3 regions of the Streptomyces sp. NPDC055099 genome follow, and region 1 is predicted to be linked to each of the others. Evidence: predicted binding sites of a transcription regulator. Region 1 holds the regulator's gene; each other region holds the start of a gene.
The links. Region 1 encodes HrcA, which represses chaperone genes, less so after heat shock. Its sites were predicted from a motif close to TTNGCACTCNGNNNNNCNGAGTGCNAA; they were not measured.
Positions count from the first base shown of each region.

Region 2: a site for HrcA is predicted at 2,862-2,888, ahead of groES (co-chaperone GroES). Genes of this name have one in related genera too.
Region 3: a site for HrcA is predicted at 2,177-2,203, ahead of groL (chaperonin GroEL). Genes of this name have one in related genera too.

Region 1 covers NZ_JBSGUA010000001.1:725,778-731,810, reverse strand. The annotation lists gene ACWFRU_RS03305 (SpoIIE family protein phosphatase) at 1-562, shown strand, start outside; gene hemW (radical SAM family heme chaperone HemW) at 646-1,878, shown strand; gene ACWFRU_RS03295 (DUF3097 domain-containing protein) at 2,179-3,000, opposite strand; gene ACWFRU_RS03290 (MBL fold metallo-hydrolase) at 3,035-3,778, opposite strand; gene hrcA (heat-inducible transcriptional repressor HrcA) at 3,980-4,996, shown strand; gene dnaJ (molecular chaperone DnaJ) at 4,997-6,033, shown strand, end outside.
Region 2 covers NZ_JBSGUA010000005.1:21,128-27,160, reverse strand. The annotation lists gene ACWFRU_RS14600 (SDR family NAD(P)-dependent oxidoreductase) at 1-469, shown strand, start outside; gene groL (chaperonin GroEL) at 633-2,258, opposite strand; gene groES (co-chaperone GroES) at 2,409-2,717, opposite strand; gene ACWFRU_RS14585 (polysaccharide deacetylase family protein) at 3,192-4,151, opposite strand; gene ACWFRU_RS14580 (class I SAM-dependent methyltransferase) at 4,234-5,469, shown strand; gene ACWFRU_RS14575 (RNA polymerase sigma factor) at 5,519-6,033, opposite strand, start outside.
Region 3 covers NZ_JBSGUA010000008.1:332,300-338,332, reverse strand. The annotation lists gene thrC (threonine synthase) at 1-990, shown strand, start outside; gene ACWFRU_RS21985 (MoaD/ThiS family protein) at 1,078-1,353, shown strand; gene ACWFRU_RS21980 (cold-shock protein) at 1,804-2,007, shown strand; gene groL (chaperonin GroEL) at 2,331-3,956, shown strand; gene ACWFRU_RS21970 (ATP-binding protein) at 4,008-6,033, opposite strand, start outside.

The DNA of each region.
Region 1 (6,033 bases):
GCTGCTCGCCCGCGAGGGGTACGAGGTCGCGGAGGTGCTCGACCGTCTCAACCAGCTCCTCCTGGACGACGCGACGGAGGCGGCGGACGCGGCCGCGGCGGTGGTCGCGGTGGCGGGCGGCCAGGGCGTGCCGCCCGACGGGGCCACCTCCCGCTTCCTCTCCCTCCTCTACGGCGAGCTGGTGCCCATGGACGACGGCGGCGTCCGCTGCACGGTGGCCAGCGCGGGACACCCCCTGCCGCTCCTCCTCTCCCCGAACGGATCGGTCCAGGTGGCGGCCACGCCCCAGCTGCTGCTCGGGGTCGTCGACGACGCGACGTACAAGAGCGAGACCTTCGAGCTGCGCACGGGCGACACGCTGCTCTGCGTCACGGACGGGGTGACGGAGCGGCGCACGGGCCAGCGGATGTTCGACGACAGCGACGGCCTCGCGGCAGCCCTCGCGAGCTGCGCGGGCCTCGACGCGACCCTGGTGGCGGAGCGGATCAAGCGCTTGGTGCACGAATTCTCGGAGAGGCCGCCGGACGATGATCTGGCGGTGCTCGTGCTGCAGGCGCAGTGAGGTGGTGTGCGGCTGAGGCGTAGCCGCGGCGCTCGAGTTCTCCGGGGTGCGGGACATTCTCCGGGGTGCGGGACAATCGGGGTATGCCTTCCGCACTGCCCGATGGTGAGCCCATGCCCGAGGACGGGGCCCTGCCCGCGTCCGCCCTCGCGGGTGCGGGGTCGCGTCCGCTCGGTTTCTACCTGCACGTCCCGTACTGCGCCACGCGCTGTGGATACTGCGACTTCAACACCTACACCGCGACCGAGCTGCGCGGCTCCGGCGGTGTGCTCGCCTCGCGCGACAACTACGCGGACACCCTGATCGACGAGGTGCGGCTCGCCCGGAAGGTGCTGGGGGACGACCCGCGCCCGGTGCGGACCGTCTTCGTCGGGGGCGGTACGCCGACGCTGCTGGCCGCGGCCGACCTGGTCCGCATGCTGGGGGCGGTGCGGGAGGAGTTCGGGCTCGCGGACGACGCGGAGATCACCACCGAGGCGAACCCGGAGTCCGTCGACCCGGCCTACCTGAGCGAGCTGCGGGCCGGCGGCTTCAACCGCGTCTCCTTCGGGATGCAGAGCGCCAAGCAGCACGTACTGAAGGTGCTCGACCGTACGCACACCCCCGGCCGGCCCGAGGCCTGCGTGGCGGAGGCGCGGGCGGCGGGCTTCGAGCACGTCAACCTGGACCTGATCTACGGGACGCCGGGGGAGACGGACGAGGACTGGCGGGCCACGCTCGACGCGGCGATCGGGGCCGGACCCGACCACGTCAGCGCGTACGCCCTGATCGTCGAGGAGGGCACGCAGCTGGCCCGGCGCATCCGGCGCGGGGAAGTCCCGATGACGGACGACGACGTGCACGCGGACCGGTACCTGATCGCCGACGAGGTCCTCGGCGGCGCCGGATTCTCCTGGTACGAGGTGTCCAACTGGGCCACGTCCGATGCCGGGCGGTGCCTGCACAACGAGTTGTACTGGCGTGGGGCCGACTGGTGGGGGGCCGGGCCGGGGGCCCACAGCCATGTGGGGGGCGTGCGGTGGTGGAACGTCAAGCATCCGGGGGCTTATGCGGGGGCGTTGAGCGCGGGGCGCTCGCCTGGGGCCGGGCGGGAGATTCTCGCCGCCGAGGATCGCCGGGTGGAGCGGATTCTGCTGGAGCTGCGGCTGCTTGAGGGGTGTCCGTTGACTCTTCTGCGCCCCGCCGGCCTTGCGGCCGCGGGGCGGGCCCTCGCGGATGGGCTCCTTGAGGCGGGGCCCTACGAGGAGGGGCGGGCTGTGCTGACCCTGCGGGGGCGGTTGTTGGCGGATGCGGTGGTGCGGGACCTGGTGGACTGATCGGCTGGGGTTCGGGCTGTCCCTGCGGGGCTTTCCCCAACCCCACCCCTTCCCGAAACTGGGGCTCCGCCCCAGACCCCGGTCCTCAAACGCCGGACGGGCTGAAAGAAAGCCGCCCGGCCCGGGCGGGCAACCGCGGGGCAATCGGCGGCGGGTCCCGGAGCCCTGCGGGGCAATCGGGCGGGTGGGTGGGAGAAATCCGCCGCGAAGCGGCGGGCCTGTTCGGACGTGCAGATGGCCGCGGTGATGGCCCAGGGGCCCGAAGCGGCGGGACTGTTCGGGCCCGCAGACCGCCGTAGGCTACTCCGCCGTGACGAAGTCGATCAGTTCCTCCACGCGACCCAGCAACGCCGGCTCAAGATCCCGGTAGCTGCGTACCGAGCCCAGGATCCGCTGCCACGCGGCACCCGTGTGGGGAGGCCAGCCCAGCGCCTCGCAGACGCCCGTCTTCCAGTCCTGGCCGCGGGGGACCCGGGGCCACGCCGCGATCCCCACCGACGACGGCTTCACCGCCTCCCACACGTCGATGTAGGGGTGCCCCACCACCAGGGCCGACGGGGAACTCACCTGCGCCGCGATCCGTGACTCCTTCGAGCCGGGCACCAAGTGGTCCACCAGGACTCCCAGGCGCGCGTCGGGCCCGGGGGAGAACTCCTCGACGATCCCCGGGAGGTCGTCGATGCCCTCCAGGTACTCGACGACCACGCCCTCGATCCGCAGGTCGTCGCCCCACACCCGCTCGACGAGTTCCGCGTCGTGCCGCCCCTCGACGTAGATCCGCCCGGCGCGGGCGACCCGGGCCCGCGCTCCCGGCACGGCCACAGAACCCGACGCGGTACGCGCGGCACGTACCGGAGTGGAGGTGGCGGACGAAGGGCGGACCAGCGTCACCGTCCGGCCCTCCAGGGCGAAGGCCCCCGGCGTCATCGGAAAGACGCGGTGCTTGCCGAAGCGGTCCTCCAGGGTCACCGTCGGACCCTCCGCCGTCTTCTCGCAGCGGATCACCGCCCCGCAGAACCCGGTGCTCAGCTCCTCCACCACGAGGTCCGCCTCCGCGGCGACCTCCGGCACGGGCTTCGGCTTCTTCCATGGAGGAGTGAGGTCTGCGGAGTACTGGCGCATTCGCATGACGATAAGAGAAGCGGCGTACGAGCGGCTACGACACGCCGAAGCGAGCCGCCAGTGTGGCGCGTTGCGCGCGGACAAAAGCCGCATCGACCACCGCGCCGTGCCCCGGCACGTACACCGCGTTCTCGCCGCCCAGGTCCAGAAGCCGGTCGAGCGCGGCAGGCCACCGCGCCGGGACCGCGTCGGGACCGGCCTGCGGTTCGCCCGACTCCTCGACCAGGTCGCCGCAGAAGACGATCTCGGGGGAGTCGCCCGTCCCGGGGACCAGGACCGCCAGGTCGTGGCCCGTGTGCCCCGGGCCGACGTTCGCGAGCAGGACCTGCACCCCGCCGCCCAGATCCAGCGTCCACTCCCCGCACACCGCGTGGCGCGGGCGGACGAGCAGATCGGCGGCCTCCGCCGCGGCGTCCGGGGCGACCCCCTGCCGCACGGCGTCCTCGCGCAGCTCGTCTCGTCCCCTCGCGAGCAGCGCGTCGAGGCCGACCGCCCCGTACACCTCCACGCCCGCGAACGCCGCGGCGCCGAGCACGTGGTCGAAGTGCGGATGCGTCAGGGCGAGATGGGTGACCCGGCGGCCCCCACCGAGGATGCCGCGCGCCTGGGTACGCAGCTCCGCGCCCTCGCGCAGGGTCGCGCCCGCCTCGATCATCAGCGCCGATTCGCCGCCGACGACCAGACCCGCCGTACAGTCCCAGACCGGCAGGCGCCTGCGTCCCACATGCGGCGCGAGCCGCTCCCAACCCGCCTCGTCCCAAGCCAGTGCCACGTCCATGCAGCCGACGCTAGCCCCGCGCGGGCGGCTTGGCAGCCGTCACCCCGGCCGTCGGACCGACATGGGGTCCGGCCCTTGCCGGGCCCGTACCTCGCAGCCGTACACTGGGCGCGGTGCAGGCTGGCACTCACCTGCGGGGAGTGCCAGGCAAGGCCGCGGGGCAGACGGGTCCCAGGGTGAAAAGGTGGAGGTGTTGCGCGGATGCTCAGTGAACGCAGGCTCGAGGTGCTGCGTGCCATCGTCCATGACTACGTCGGCACCGAGGAGCCGGTGGGCTCCAAGGCGCTCACCGAGCGGCACAGCCTCGGGGTCTCCCCGGCCACCGTCCGCAACGACATGGCCGCGCTGGAGGAGGAAGGGTTCATCGCCCAGCCTCACACGAGCGCGGGCCGTATCCCGACCGACAAGGGGTACCGCCTCTTCGTCGACCGGCTCGCGGGCGTCAAGCCGATGGCGGCCCCGGAGCGCAGGGCCATCCAGAACTTCCTCGACGGCGCCGTCGACCTCGACGACGTCGTGGCGCGCACGGTGCGGCTGCTCGCGCAGCTGACCCGGCAGGTCGCGGTCGTGCAGTATCCGTCCCTCACGCGGTCGACGGTGCGGCACGTGGAGCTGCTCTCGCTGGCTCCCGCCCGGCTGATGCTCGTACTGATCACGGACACGGGCCGGGTCGAGCAGCGCATGATCGACTGTCCCGCCCCGTTCGGCGAGACCTCGCTCGCGGACCTGCGGGCGCGGCTCAACAGCAGGGTCGCGGGCCGGCGCTTCGCGGACGTGCCGCAGCTGGTGCAGGACATGACGGAGTCCTTCGACGCGGAGGACCGCGGCACGGTGGCGACGGTGCTCTCGACACTCCTCGAAACTCTTGTCGAGGAGACCGAGGAGCGGCTGATGATCGGCGGAACGGCCAATCTCACCCGCTTCGGACATGACTTTCCCCTCACCATCAGGCCCGTCCTGGAGGCTCTTGAGGAGCAGGTCGTCCTGCTCAAGTTGCTTGGCGAGGCCACGGATTCGGGCATGACCGTACGGATCGGTCACGAGAACGCCCATGAGGGACTCAGCTCTACGTCCGTGGTCTCCGTCGGCTACGGTTCGGGCAGCGAGGCAGTAGCCAAACTCGGCGTGGTCGGCCCGACCCGCATGGACTATCCGGGAACGATGGGAGCAGTACGCGCAGTGGCACGTTACGTCGGACAGATCCTGGCGGAGTCGTAAGTGGCCACGGACTACTACGCCGTACTAGGCGTGCGCCGCGACGCTTCCCAGGACGAGATCAAGAAGGCCTTCCGGAGGCTTGCGCGAGAGCTTCACCCGGACGTCAATCCGGATCCGAAGACTCAGGAGCGCTTCAAGGAGATCAACGCCGCGTACGAGGTGTTGTCGGACCCGCAGAAGAAGCAGGTCTACGACCTCGGCGGCGACCCGCTGTCCCAGGCGGGCGGCGGCGGTGGTGCGGGCGGTTTCGGGGCCGGTGGCTTCGGCAACTTCTCGGACATCATGGACGCGTTCTTCGGGACGGCGTCGCAGCGCGGCCCCCGGTCGCGCACGCGCCGCGGCCAGGACGCCATGATCCGGCTCGAGATCGACCTGGACGAGGCGGCCTTCGGGACCACCAAGGACATACAGGTCGACACGGCGGTCGTCTGTACGACCTGCAGCGGCGAAGGTGCCGCGCCGGGGACGTCCGCGCAGACGTGTGACATGTGCCGCGGTCGCGGCGAGGTGTCGCAGGTCACGCGGTCCTTCCTCGGCCAGGTCATGACGTCGCGGCCGTGCCCGCAGTGTCAGGGCTTCGGCACGGTCGTGCCCACCCCCTGCCCGGAGTGCGCCGGCGACGGCCGCATCCGGTCGCGGCGGACGCTCACCGTGAAGATCCCCGCCGGTGTCGACAACGGCACGCGGATCCAGCTCGCGGGCGAGGGCGAGGTCGGCCCCGGCGGCGGCCCCGCCGGCGACCTGTACGTGGAGATCCACGAGCTGCCGCACGCCGTGTTCCAGCGGCGTGGGGACGATCTGCACTGCACGGTCACCATCCCCATGACGGCCGCGGCTCTGGGTACGAAGGTGCCCCTGGAGACGCTGGACGGCCTGGAGGAGGTCGACATCCGGCCCGGCACGCAGTCCGGCCAGTCGGTGCCGCTGCACGGCAGGGGCGTCACGCACCTGCGGGGCGGCGGTCGCGGTGACCTCATCGTGCACGTCGAGGTCCTCACGCCGAGCAAGCTGGACGCGGAGCAGGAGCGGGTCCTGCG
Region 2 (6,033 bases), on a different contig from region 1:
CGAGCTGACGATGCTCAAGGTGCACTGCGAGGCGGTGCTCCGGCTGACGTCGGCGGCGGCGGAGGCGATGCGCGAGCGGGGCCGCGGGGGCGTCGTCAACGTCGCCTCGGTGGCGGCGTTCGTGCCGCGCGGGACGTACGGCGCCTCGAAGGCGTGGGTCGTGCAGTTCACGCAGGGGGCCGCCAAGGACCTGGCGGGCTCCGGGGTGCGGCTGATGGCCCTGTGCCCCGGCTTCGTACGGACCGAGTTCCACGAGCGCGCCGGGATGGGGACGTCGAACATCCCCAAGTGGATGTGGCTCGACGCGGACAAGCTGGTCGAGGCCGCGCTGTCCGACCTGGCGCGGGGCAAGACCCTGTCCATCCCGGACCCCCGCTACAAGGCGCTGATGGGCGTGGTGAAGGTGACGCCGAGGGCGCTGCTGGGCGGAGTGACGTCAAGGACGGGCAGGAAGTACGGCCCGCAGTAGACGGGCCCCGAAGGGGGCGCGGGGAACTGCGCGAGGACGGACGCCGATTCGCGGACGGCGACGACCCGCGACCCGTCAGACGCGAACCCGAAAAGGACTGAGGCCCGGCTTCCCTTGCGAGGGAAGCCGGGCCTCAGTCACCGTTCAAGCCGAGCGCAGCGGGTCAGTGCGAGTGACCGTGACCGTGGCCCGCGGCCTCGCCCTCTTCCTCGGCCGGCTTCTCGACGACCAGGGTCTCGGTCGTGAGCAGCAGGGAGGCGATGGACGCGGCGTTCTCCAGCGCGGAGCGCGTGACCTTGACCGGGTCGATGACGCCGGCCTTGACCAGGTCGCCGTACTCACCGGTGGCGGCGTTGAAGCCGAAGCCCTTGTCGAGCTCGGCGACCTTCGAGGTGATGACGTAGCCCTCGAGGCCGGCGTTCTCGGCGATCCAGCGCAGCGGCTCGACGGCGGCGCGGCGCACGACCGCGACACCGGTGGCCTCGTCGCCGGTCTTGTCGAGGTTGCCCTCGAGGACCTTCACGGCGTGGACGAGCGCCGAGCCACCACCGGAGACGATGCCCTCCTCGACCGCGGCGCGGGTCGCGGAGATGGCGTCCTCCAGACGGTGCTTCTTCTCCTTCAGCTCCACCTCGGTGGCGGCGCCGACCTTGATGACGCACACGCCGCCGGCCAGCTTCGCGAGGCGCTCCTGGAGCTTCTCGCGGTCCCAGTCGGAGTCCGTGGCCTCGATCTCGGCCTTGATCTGGTTGACGCGGCCCTCGACCTCGGAGGCGTTGCCGCCGCCGTCGACGACCGTGGTGTCGTCCTTGGTGATGGTCACGCGGCGGGCGGTGCCGAGCACGTCCAGGCCGACCTGGTCGAGCTTGAGGCCGACCTCTTCGGCGATGACGGTGCCGCCCGTGAGGGTGGCGAGGTCACCGAGCATGGCCTTGCGGCGGTCGCCGAAGCCGGGGGCCTTCACCGCGACGGCGTTGAAGGTGCCGCGGATCTTGTTCACGACCAGGGTCGACAGGGCCTCGCCCTCGACGTCCTCGGCGATGATCAGGAGCGGCTTCGAGGCGTTGGCCTGGATGACCTTCTCGAGCAGCGGCAGCAGGTCCTGGATGGACGAGATCTTGCCCTGGTGGATCAGGATGTACGGGTCGTCGAGGACGGCCTCCATACGCTCCTGGTCGGACACCATGTACGGGGACAGGTAGCCCTTGTCGAAGGCCATGCCCTCGGTGAAGTCCAGCTCGAGACCGAAGGTGTTGGACTCCTCGACGGTGATGACACCGTCCTTGCCGACCTTGTCCATCGCCTCGGCGATGAGCTCGCCGACCTGCGGGTCCTGGGCGGACAGACCGGCGACGGCCGCGATGTCGGCCTTGTCGTCGATCGGGCGCGCGGTGGCGAGGAGCTCCGCGGAGACGGCCGCGACGGCGGCGTCGATGCCCTTCTTCAGGGCGGCCGGGGAGGCGCCGGCGGCTACGTTGCGCAGGCCTTCCTTGACCAGGGCCTGGGCGAGAACGGTCGCGGTGGTGGTGCCGTCACCCGCGATGTCGTTGGTCTTGGTCGCCACCTCCTTGACGAGCTGCGCGCCGAGGTTCTCGTACGGGTCCTCGACCTCGACCTCACGGGCGATGGTGACGCCGTCGTTGGTGATGGTGGGAGCGCCGAACTTCTTGTCGATGACGACGTTGCGGCCACGGGGGCCGATCGTCACCTTGACCGTGTCGGCAAGCTTGTTGACGCCGCGCTCGAGGGCGCGACGGGCGTCCTCGTCGAACTTCAGGATCTTCGCCATGGGAGCGGTTCAGCCCTCTCGAAAAATCAGGGGGTCCGGGGGAGACCCCCGGAGACATCCAGCAAACGAACTGCGCCCCTCGCCGCCCGGCAATCAGCAGCGGGGTGACCAGGGGCGCAACTCAAAAGCAAAACTGGTGAAGCAGGTGAATTACTTCTCGACGATCGCGAGCACGTCGCGAGCCGAGAGGACGAGGTACTCGTCGCCGTTGTACTTCACCTCGGTGCCGCCGTACTTGCTGTACAGCACGACATCGCCGACCTTCACGTCGAGCGGCAGGCGCTCGCCGTTCTCGAAGCGGCCCGGGCCCACGGCGAGGACAGCACCCTCCTGGGGCTTCTCCTTCGCGGTGTCCGGAATGACCAGGCCCGAGGCCGTGGTCTGCTCGGCGTCGAGCGGCTGGACCACAATGCGGTCCTCGAGCGGCTTGATGGCAACCTTGGAGCTGGCGGTCGTCACGATCCGGTCTCCCCCTTCGGAGATCTACGGGGTTAACAGTCTGGGGTGGCGACCAGGTGGATCCGTCGTCGCGGGTGCCGGACCTGCCCGTCGCTGATTGGCACTCTCCAGTGGTGAGTGCCAAGGCCGAGACTAGGACGACGATTAGCACTCGGTCAAGCGGACTGCTAATTCGCTGACGCGGGTCTTATCTCGACGGCGACGCCGAAGGGCCCCCGCGCCCCTCGGGGCAACGCTTCTCCGCGTCAGGCGGTTCCGTCCCCGCGGGCGTGTGCCGCCCGGTTTCCGGGGCTCCCGCCGGTGGGGCGCAGCTGGGCGACGCCCCCGGTTTTCGCGGCGGCACCTTCTCCGCAGCCTTGCGGCCGAGGCGCTCGATCGGGTCCACCGACTGCGCGCACCCGGTGAGCAGCGCGGGCGCGAGCACGCCCGCCGCGACGGCCGCGGCGAGGCAGCGGCGCGCCCGCGCCCGCCCCGTCACAGGTAGTCCTCCAGCCTGGCCACCGCGTATCCCTTGTCGGTGACCGTCTTCATGACCTTGCGGACCATGTCGGGCATGGTGCCCTTCCAGTCCTCGCGCCCCCGGAAGTGCGTGAGGATGATGTCGCCGGGGTGCAGGTCCCGGTCCCACTCGCGCCACTCCATGTGGTCGGCGAAGGCCTCGGACGCCCACAGCGGCACGGCCTTGATCCCGCAGGACTTGGCGGCCCGCAGCGTGTCCGCGTTGTAGTTGCCGTACGGCGGGCGGAAGAGTTCGGGCCGCTTGCCGTAGCGCTTCTGGATGACGTCCTGCATGCCGCAGATCTCGCGGCGCTGGCCCGCGTAGGAGAGCCCCGGCATGTAGCGGTGGTTGAGGGTGTGGTTGTTCAGGACGACACCGCGCGACTGCATCTTCTTGAAGTAGCCGTAGTCCTCCTTGACCAGATAGTCGCTGAGGAACGCGGTGTACGGGATCTGCAGTTCGCTCATCATCTTGAGCAGCGCCGGGTCCTTCTCGGCGCCGTCGTCGATGGTCAGGAAGACGATCTTCTTCTTGGTCGGGATCGTCGTGAAGACGGGCGGCAGACTCGCCTGCCCCTTCACCTCGAATCCCTTGCGGGTGGTGATCCTCGGCTTCTTCGCCGGGGCGGGCGGTGCGGCCAGCGGGGGCTTGGCCAGGCCCCAGCGCTTCGCGGCGGCGGCGCGGGCGACCTGGGTGACACGGAGTTTGTGGGCGTAGGAGTCGAGGGCGCGGGCGGGCGGCGCGTCCAGGCGCTGCTGACCGGGGGCGGGGTTCGCTCCGCCGTCGGCGCCCGAGGCACAGCCGGAGGCGATCGCGGCGACGACGAGCACGGCCACCCCGGCACGCACCTGTCCCCTTGCTCGACGCCGCGCCGGACCCCGTCTCCGGCTCTTCCGTCTTGGGCCGAATTCGTCGTTTTGTCGTACTAGTTGCATGGCGCCGGATCTTTGCAGCTCACAGGCCCGATGCCGGGTCGACACCGCCACCGGGCGCGCACCATCCACCGACTGGCCCACAATGGGCCGGGTGAACGACCTCGACCGTGCTCCGACCGCCCCGACCGTCCTGGCCTCCTTCTCCGCGCTGCTCACCCCCGAGGGCCGGTCCCTGCTCGGTCTCGACGAGGTGCGGGAGGCCGATCCGGCCCGGGAGCTGGCCGTCGCGACGCGCCTGCGCCGTGAGCACCCGGCGGAGCTGGTCACGGCGGTGCTCGCGCAGGCGCGGCTGCGGCGCCGTGCGGTGGCGAAGTTCGGGGCCGAGGACGCGGGACGGATGTTCTTCACCCCTAACGGCGTCGAGCAGGCGACCCGTACGAGTGTGGCCGTGCACCGCGCCGAGAGGTTCAGGGCCCTCGGCGTACGGAGCGTGGCCGACCTCTGCTGCGGCATCGGCGGCGACGCGATCGCCCTCGCCCGGGCCGGGATCGCCGTCCTCGCCGTCGACCGTGACCCGCTGACCTGCGCGGTGGCGCGTGCGAACGCCGACGCCCTTGGCCTCGCCGACCTCGTCGAGGTGCGCGAGGCCGATGTCACCGAGGTCGACACGTCCGCGTACGACGCGGTCTTCGTGGACCCCGCGCGGCGCGGCGGCCGGGGCCGGATCTTCGACCCCGAGGCCTACTCCCCGCCGCTCTCCTGGGCAATCGAGGCCGCCCGCAAGGCCCCGCACGCGGCGCTGAAGATCGCTCCCGGCATCCCGCACGAGGCGGTGCCCGCCGATGCCGCGGCGGAGTGGATCTCGGACGGCGGGGACGTCAAGGAGGCCGTGCTGTGGTTCGGCACGGACACCCCGTCCTCGCACCGCGCGACCCTGCTGCCCTCGGGCGCCTCCCTGTGGTCCCCGCTCGACGCGATGCTGCCGGATCCCGGGGTGCGGCCGGTGGGTCGCTATCTGTACGAGCCGGACGGCGCCGTCATCCGCGCGCATCTGGTCGCGGAGGTGGCCGCGCGGGTGGAGGGCGGCCTGATCGACGAGACCATCGCGTACGTCACCTCCGACGCGCTGCACACGACGCCGTACGCCGCGGCGTACGAGATCACCGACCAGCTCCCCTTCGGCGTGAAGAAGCTGAAGGCGGTGCTGCGGGAGCGGGAGGTCGGCATCCTCACGGTGAAGAAGCGGGGCTCCGCGGTGGAGCCGGAGGAACTGCGGCGGAAGGTGAAGCCGCAGGGCAAGAACGCGGCGACGGTTTTCCTCACGCGGGTGGCGGGGTCGCCGGCGATGCTGATCGGGCAGCCGGTGGACGGTTCCTGAGAGCCGCAGCCCCGGGCACCGTTGATCACCGGCTCCGCCGAGTCCGTCCTCAGGCGCCGGACGGGCTGATTCCTTCGGCTCGCCCCAGCAGCAACTCCCTCTCCCGCCCATTCCGCGTGAGCCCCGCCGCCCGCTCGAACTCCGCACGCGCCTCCGCCGCGCGCCCGAGCCGCAGCAGCAGGTCGCCCCGCACGCTCGGCAGCAAGTGGTAGTCCCGCAGGGCGGGTTCGTCCGCGAGCGCGTCGACGAGCAGCAGCGCCTCCGCGGGACCCGAGGCCATCGACACCGCGACCGCCCGGTTCAGTTCGACCACGGGCGAGGGAGCCCGCGCGGCAAGCAAGCCGTACAGGGCGACGATCTGGGGCCAGTCCGTCTCCTCGTACGACGGCGCGTTGGCATGACAGGCGGCGATCGCGGCCTGGAGCTCGTAGGGGCCGGGGCCGCCCGTCGACGCGGCCCGCGCGCGGGCGAGCGCGGCGAAGCCCCGCCGGATCAGCGGCCGGTTCCAGTGCCGCCGGTCCTGGTCCGCGAGGAGCACCGGCTCGCCCTTCGGCCCCGTACGCG
Region 3 (6,033 bases), on a different contig from region 1:
AACCTCGCCCGTGAGCTGGGCGTCGAGCAGGGCAAGCTGTTCGTCAAGGACGACTCCGGCAACCCGACGCACTCCTTCAAGGACCGCGTCGTCGCCCAGGCCATCGAGGCCGCGCGCGCCTTCGGCTTCACCACGCTCTCCTGCTCCTCCACCGGCAACCTCGCGGGCGCCGTCGGCGCCGCCGCGGCCCGCGCCGGCTTCCGCTCCTGCGTGTTCATCCCGCACGACCTGGAGCAGGGCAAGGTCGTCATGGCCGCGGTCTACGGCGGCGAGCTCGTCGGCATCGAGGGCAACTACGACGACGTGAACCGCTTCTGCTCCGAGCTCATCGGCGACCCGCTGGGCGAGGGCTGGGGCTTCGTGAACGTGAACCTGCGGCCGTACTACGGCGAGGGCTCCAAGACCCTCGCGTACGAGATCTGCGAGCAGCTCGGGTGGGTCCTTCCCGACCAGCTCGTCATCCCGATCGCCTCCGGCTCGCAGCTCACGAAGATCGACAAGGGTCTGAAGGAGCTCATCGCGCTCGGCCTCGTGGAGGACAAGCCCTACAAGATCTTCGGTGCGCAGGCCGAGGGCTGTTCGCCGGTGTCCACCGCCTTCAAGGCGGGCCACGACGTCGTGCGCCCCCAGAAGCCGAACACCATCGCCAAGTCGCTCGCCATCGGCAACCCCGCCGACGGGCCGTACGTCCTGGACATCGCGCGTCGCACGGGCGGTGCGGTCGAGGACGTGAACGACGAGCAGGTCGTCCACGCGATTGAGCTGCTCGCCCGGACCGAGGGGATCTTCGCGGAGACCGCCGGTGGTGTGACGGTGGGCGTCACGAAGAAGCTGATCGAGGCGGGGCTCATTGACCCGGCGTTGACCACGGTGGTCCTGAACACCGGTGACGGCCTCAAGACCCTCGACGCGGTCGCGGAGACATCTCAGGCGACCGCGACGATCAAGCCCAGCCTTGAGGCGTTTCGCTCCGCGGGTCTTGCCGACTGAGCTTGTTCGCTTGACTGCGGCGCCGTCGTGGCTGGTCGCGCAGTTCCCCGCGCCCCTTACGGGGCCCGCATATCCCGAGGTGAATTCATGAGCGTCAACGTCCGCATCCCCACCATTCTTCGCACCTACACCGGCGGGCAGTCCGAGGTGGCCGCCGAGGGGGCCAATCTCTCCGAGGTCATCGCCGACCTGGAGAAGAACCACGCCGGTATCGCCGCCCGTGTCCTGGACGACCAGGGCAAGCTGCGGCGCTTCGTGAACGTCTACGTGAACGACGACGACGTCCGCTTCGAGCAGGGTCTCGAGACCGCGACGCCGGACGGCGCGGGGATCTCGATCATCCCCGCCGTCGCCGGAGGCTGACCATCGAGCACAGTGCCGGTGGTTGATCCTTTAAGGAAATACCCTGCGTAATGGTCTTTGCCCCCTCCGCGAGAGAAACGGAGGGGGCAATTCCATGTGGTTGAGCGCGGTACAGTTGGGAAGCGAGCTTCCCCGTTTGTGCCGAGCGCATATACGAAGTCGCCCTGAGGGCGACAAGAAGCAGCCAAAGTGCACTGCCCATTTGCCCTTCCCGTGGCATTTGTCTGGCCCGACTTGCCCTGAACTCCGGCGAATTCTCCGCATATTACCGATCAGGCGTGCCCAGAATTCTCGTCCGATTGACCTGTTGCAGAGGGCAGTTGGACAGATACATTCAGCCGCGGTCGACGCGTTCCGGCGCACGCCTCCACAACCCATTGGGGGGGTGAGGTCTGACCCGGGTCCGCGAAGTGCGGGTCCGTGCAAGGGCCAGTAATAGGGGAGTTAGGCATGGCTCAGGGCACCGTCAAGTGGTTCAACGCGGAGAAGGGGTACGGCTTCATCGCGGTCGACGGTGGTGCGGATGTTTTCGTCCACTACAGCGCGATTCAGATGGACGGCTACCGCACCCTTGAAGAAGGTCAGCGAGTGGAGTTCGAGATCTCGCAGGGCCAGAAGGGTCCGCAGGCGGACATGGTCAAGCTCGCCGTCTGATCTCGGCGCGATCGGCCAGCGAACTTAGCGAGTGACGAGGGGCCCGCATCCCGACAGGGGTGCGGGCCCCTCGTGCGTCCGCCGCACGCCCCTGGCCGTGCGCCCCTCGTACGTCGGGTATCCGTAAGAGGCGCTTGCACTCGTAGGGGTCGAGTGCTAATCATTGGGCTTAGCACTCTCCGAGTGAGAGTGACAGAACTTGGATCGGGTCGGTGAGGCCCGCAGGCCGGGTGGGGCAAGGAACCACAAGGCTTGCAGGCCGTCCGTCGCGGGCACCGACAGGATCCGGAGCATGCCACCCCTGTCCGGGAGGACCACTTCACATGGCCAAGATCATCGCGTTCGACGAGGAGGCACGGCGCGGCCTCGAGCGCGGCATGAACCAGCTCGCCGACGCCGTCAAGGTGACCCTGGGCCCCAAGGGTCGCAACGTCGTCCTCGAGAAGAAGTGGGGCGCCCCCACGATCACCAACGATGGTGTCTCCATCGCCAAGGAGATCGAGCTCGAGGACCCGTACGAGAAGATCGGCGCCGAGCTGGTCAAGGAGGTCGCGAAGAAGACGGACGACGTCGCCGGTGACGGCACGACGACCGCGACCGTCCTGGCCCAGGCGCTGGTCCGCGAGGGCCTTCGCAACGTGGCCGCCGGTGCCAACCCGATGGCCCTCAAGCGCGGCATCGAGAAGGCCGTCGAGGCCGTCTCGGGCGCCCTGCTCGAGCAGGCCAAGGACGTGGAGACCAAGGAGCAGATCGCTTCGACCGCCTCCATCTCCGCCGCCGACACCCAGATCGGCGAGCTCATCGCCGAGGCGATGGACAAGGTCGGCAAGGAAGGCGTCATCACCGTCGAGGAGTCGCAGACCTTCGGGCTCGAGCTTGAGCTCACCGAGGGCATGCGCTTCGACAAGGGCTACATCTCGGCGTACTTCGCCACGGACATGGAGCGTATGGAGGCGTCGCTCGACGACCCGTACATCCTGATCGTGAACTCGAAGATCTCGAACGTGAAGGACCTCCTTCCGCTCCTCGAGAAGGTCATGCAGTCCGGCAAGCCGCTGCTGATCATCGCCGAGGACGTCGAGGGCGAGGCCCTGTCGACCCTGGTCGTCAACAAGATCCGTGGCACCTTCAAGTCCGTCGCCGTCAAGGCCCCGGGCTTCGGTGACCGCCGCAAGGCCATGCTCGGCGACATCGCCATCCTCACCGGTGGCACCGTCATCTCCGAGGAGGTCGGCCTCAAGCTGGAGAACGCCGGTCTCGACCTGCTCGGCCGCGCCCGCAAGGTCGTCATCACCAAGGACGAGACGACCATCGTCGACGGTGCCGGTGACAGCGACCAGGTCCAGGGCCGCGTCAACCAGATCCGCGCCGAGATCGAGAACTCGGACAGCGACTACGACCGCGAGAAGCTGCAGGAGCGCCTGGCGAAGCTCGCCGGCGGTGTTGCGGTCATCAAGGCCGGTGCCGCGACCGAGGTCGAGCTCAAGGAGCGCAAGCACCGCATCGAGGACGCCGTTCGCAACGCGAAGGCCGCCGTCGAAGAGGGCATCGTCGCCGGTGGTGGCGTGGCCCTGCTGCAGGCCACCGCGGTCTTCGAGAAGCTGGAGCTCGAGGGTGACGAGGCGACCGGCGCCAACGCCGTGAAGCTCGCCCTGGAGGCCCCGCTCAAGCAGATCGCCGTCAACGGTGGTCTCGAGGGTGGCGTCGTCGTCGAGAAGGTCCGCAACCTCACCGTCGGTCACGGCCTCAACGCCGCGACCGGTGAGTACGTCGACATGATCGCCGAGGGCATCCTCGACCCGGCCAAGGTCACGCGCTCTGCCCTGCAGAACGCCGCGTCCATCGCCGCGCTGTTCCTCACCACCGAGGCCGTCATCGCCGACAAGCCGGAGAAGGCGGGCGCTGCCCCGGCCGGCGGCGGCATGCCGGGCGGTGACATGGACTTCTGATCGACCTCTGGTTGATCTACGTCCCGTACGTACCGAGGGCGGTACTCCTTCTCACGAAGGGGTGCCGCCCTCGGGCGTTGCCAGGGCATAGGCGATGCCGTCGTCCACGTCGGTCTCCAGGCCCCGGCGGAAGGCGACCTCGTACGCCAGGTCGCCGATGGCGTCGCGGACGCGGCGCTCGCAGGCCTGGCGGGCGGCCATCAGGTGCGGGCTGCCCATCTGCGCGACACCGCTGGAGCGCCACAGGACATCGGAGATGCCGAGAAGCCGCCCGGCCTGTTCGGGGTCGGCCATGGCCGAGGTCAGCGCGTCGATGCTCATCGCGGCACCGAAGACGTCGTGCAGCCGCCATTTGATCGGCAGGGCGTCGCGGGCGTGCCGGACGGCCGACGCCGGGTCGCCGTTGCCGAGCGCCGCCCTGGACAGCAGGTAGAAGGCGAAGCTGAGCATCCACTGTTCGCCGTGCCGTTCGCACTCCTGGCGCAGGGTGTCGGCGCTCGTGGTGGCCTTGTCGAACTCGCCGAGCTGGAGATGGGCGTACACCACGGCGGAGAGCACGAAGAGCTTGACGGCGGGGGAACCGCCGCCGCAGTCGGGCGAACCGGCCGTCCGTGCGAGAAGCTCGATCGTCTGCGCCGGCCGGCTGGTGAGGACCAGCTGGACCGCTTCGAGGTAGAGCGCGGCGTCGACCGCCGCCCGATCGTCGACCTGCTGCGCCAACGGCGTGCAGAGCTCGGACAGTTGCCCGGAAGCTTCGAGATCCCCCTGCATGAAGGCCACCGCTCCACACGCCCACAGGGCCCAGAAACGCCCCGGATCGGAGCCCGGACCGGGAGGCTTGGCGAGGGCCCGGTCCAAGTAGTGGCGGCCCTCGCGCTGGAAGCCGCAGCAGAGCCAGAAGAACCACAGGCCGCCGGCCATCTCCAGGCTGTCGCGCGGGTCCGGCGAGGCCAGGCAGCTTTCGAGCGCCGCGCGCAGGTTGGCGTGCTCCGCCGTGCACCGCTCGTACCAGGCCACCTGGTCGGGGCCCGTCCACTCCCGGCCGCCGGTGCGGGCCAGCCAGCGGTAGTAGTCCCGGTGCCGCTCCGCGAGGCGCTGCTCCTCGCCGAGCCGGCGCAGCCACTCCTGGCCGTACTCACGGACAATGTCCAGCATCGAGTAGCGCGGGCCACGCCTGGTCTTCACCGACCGCAGGAGTGACTTGTCCACGAGGCTCGACAGCAGCCCCCCGATCTGACCGCTGCCGAGCGGCCCGCCGGCGCAGACCAGTTCGGCCGCCTCCTGCTCGAAGCCGTCGGCGAAGACGCAGAGGCGGGCCCAGGCCAGCCGCTCCTGCGGGGTGCACAGTTCGTGGCTCCAGCCGATGGCCGTGCGCAGGGTCTGGTGCCGGGGTTCGCTCTCGCCGTACCACGTGCCGGGGGAGGGGGAGTCGAGCGTCTCGAAGCGGGCGTGCAGTCGCCGGCGCAGGGTGTCCAGGTCCATCTCGGGCAGGCGGGCGGCGGCCAGTTCGATGGCGAGGGGGATGCCCTCCAGATGCGCGCAGATGTCCGCCACCGCCGTGCCGTCCTGAGGCGTGACACCCGCGCGTTCCATGAACAGCCGCGCCGCGTCGGACGGTTGACTGCCCAGGGCGTGCACGGGCAGTGGGGGCACGCTGATCGCGCGCTCCTCCCGAAGGGCCAGGGGGTGACGGCTGGTGGCCAGGACGTGCACGCCCGGGGCCGCGGCCAGCAGGGTGCGTACGAAGTCGGCGCAGTGGGCGGCCAGATGTTCGCAGCAGTCCAGGATCAGGAGGAGCTTCTTGTCGGCCAGCCATTCGGCCACCACGTCGAACGCGGGGCGGGTGCTCTGGTCGGCGAGACGCAGGGCCTCGTACACGGCGAGGGCCATCAGGGCCGGTTCGCTCAGCTGCGCCAGGCCCACCAGCCATACCCCGTCGGGAAAGCCGTCCCGCAGTCCGGCTCCGGCGCGCTGTGCCAGGCGGGTCTTGCCCACCCCGCCCACGCCCGTCAGCGTCACCAGGCGGGTGTCGGTCACGGCCTGTGCGACGGCTCGCAGTTCGGCCCCGCGTCCGATA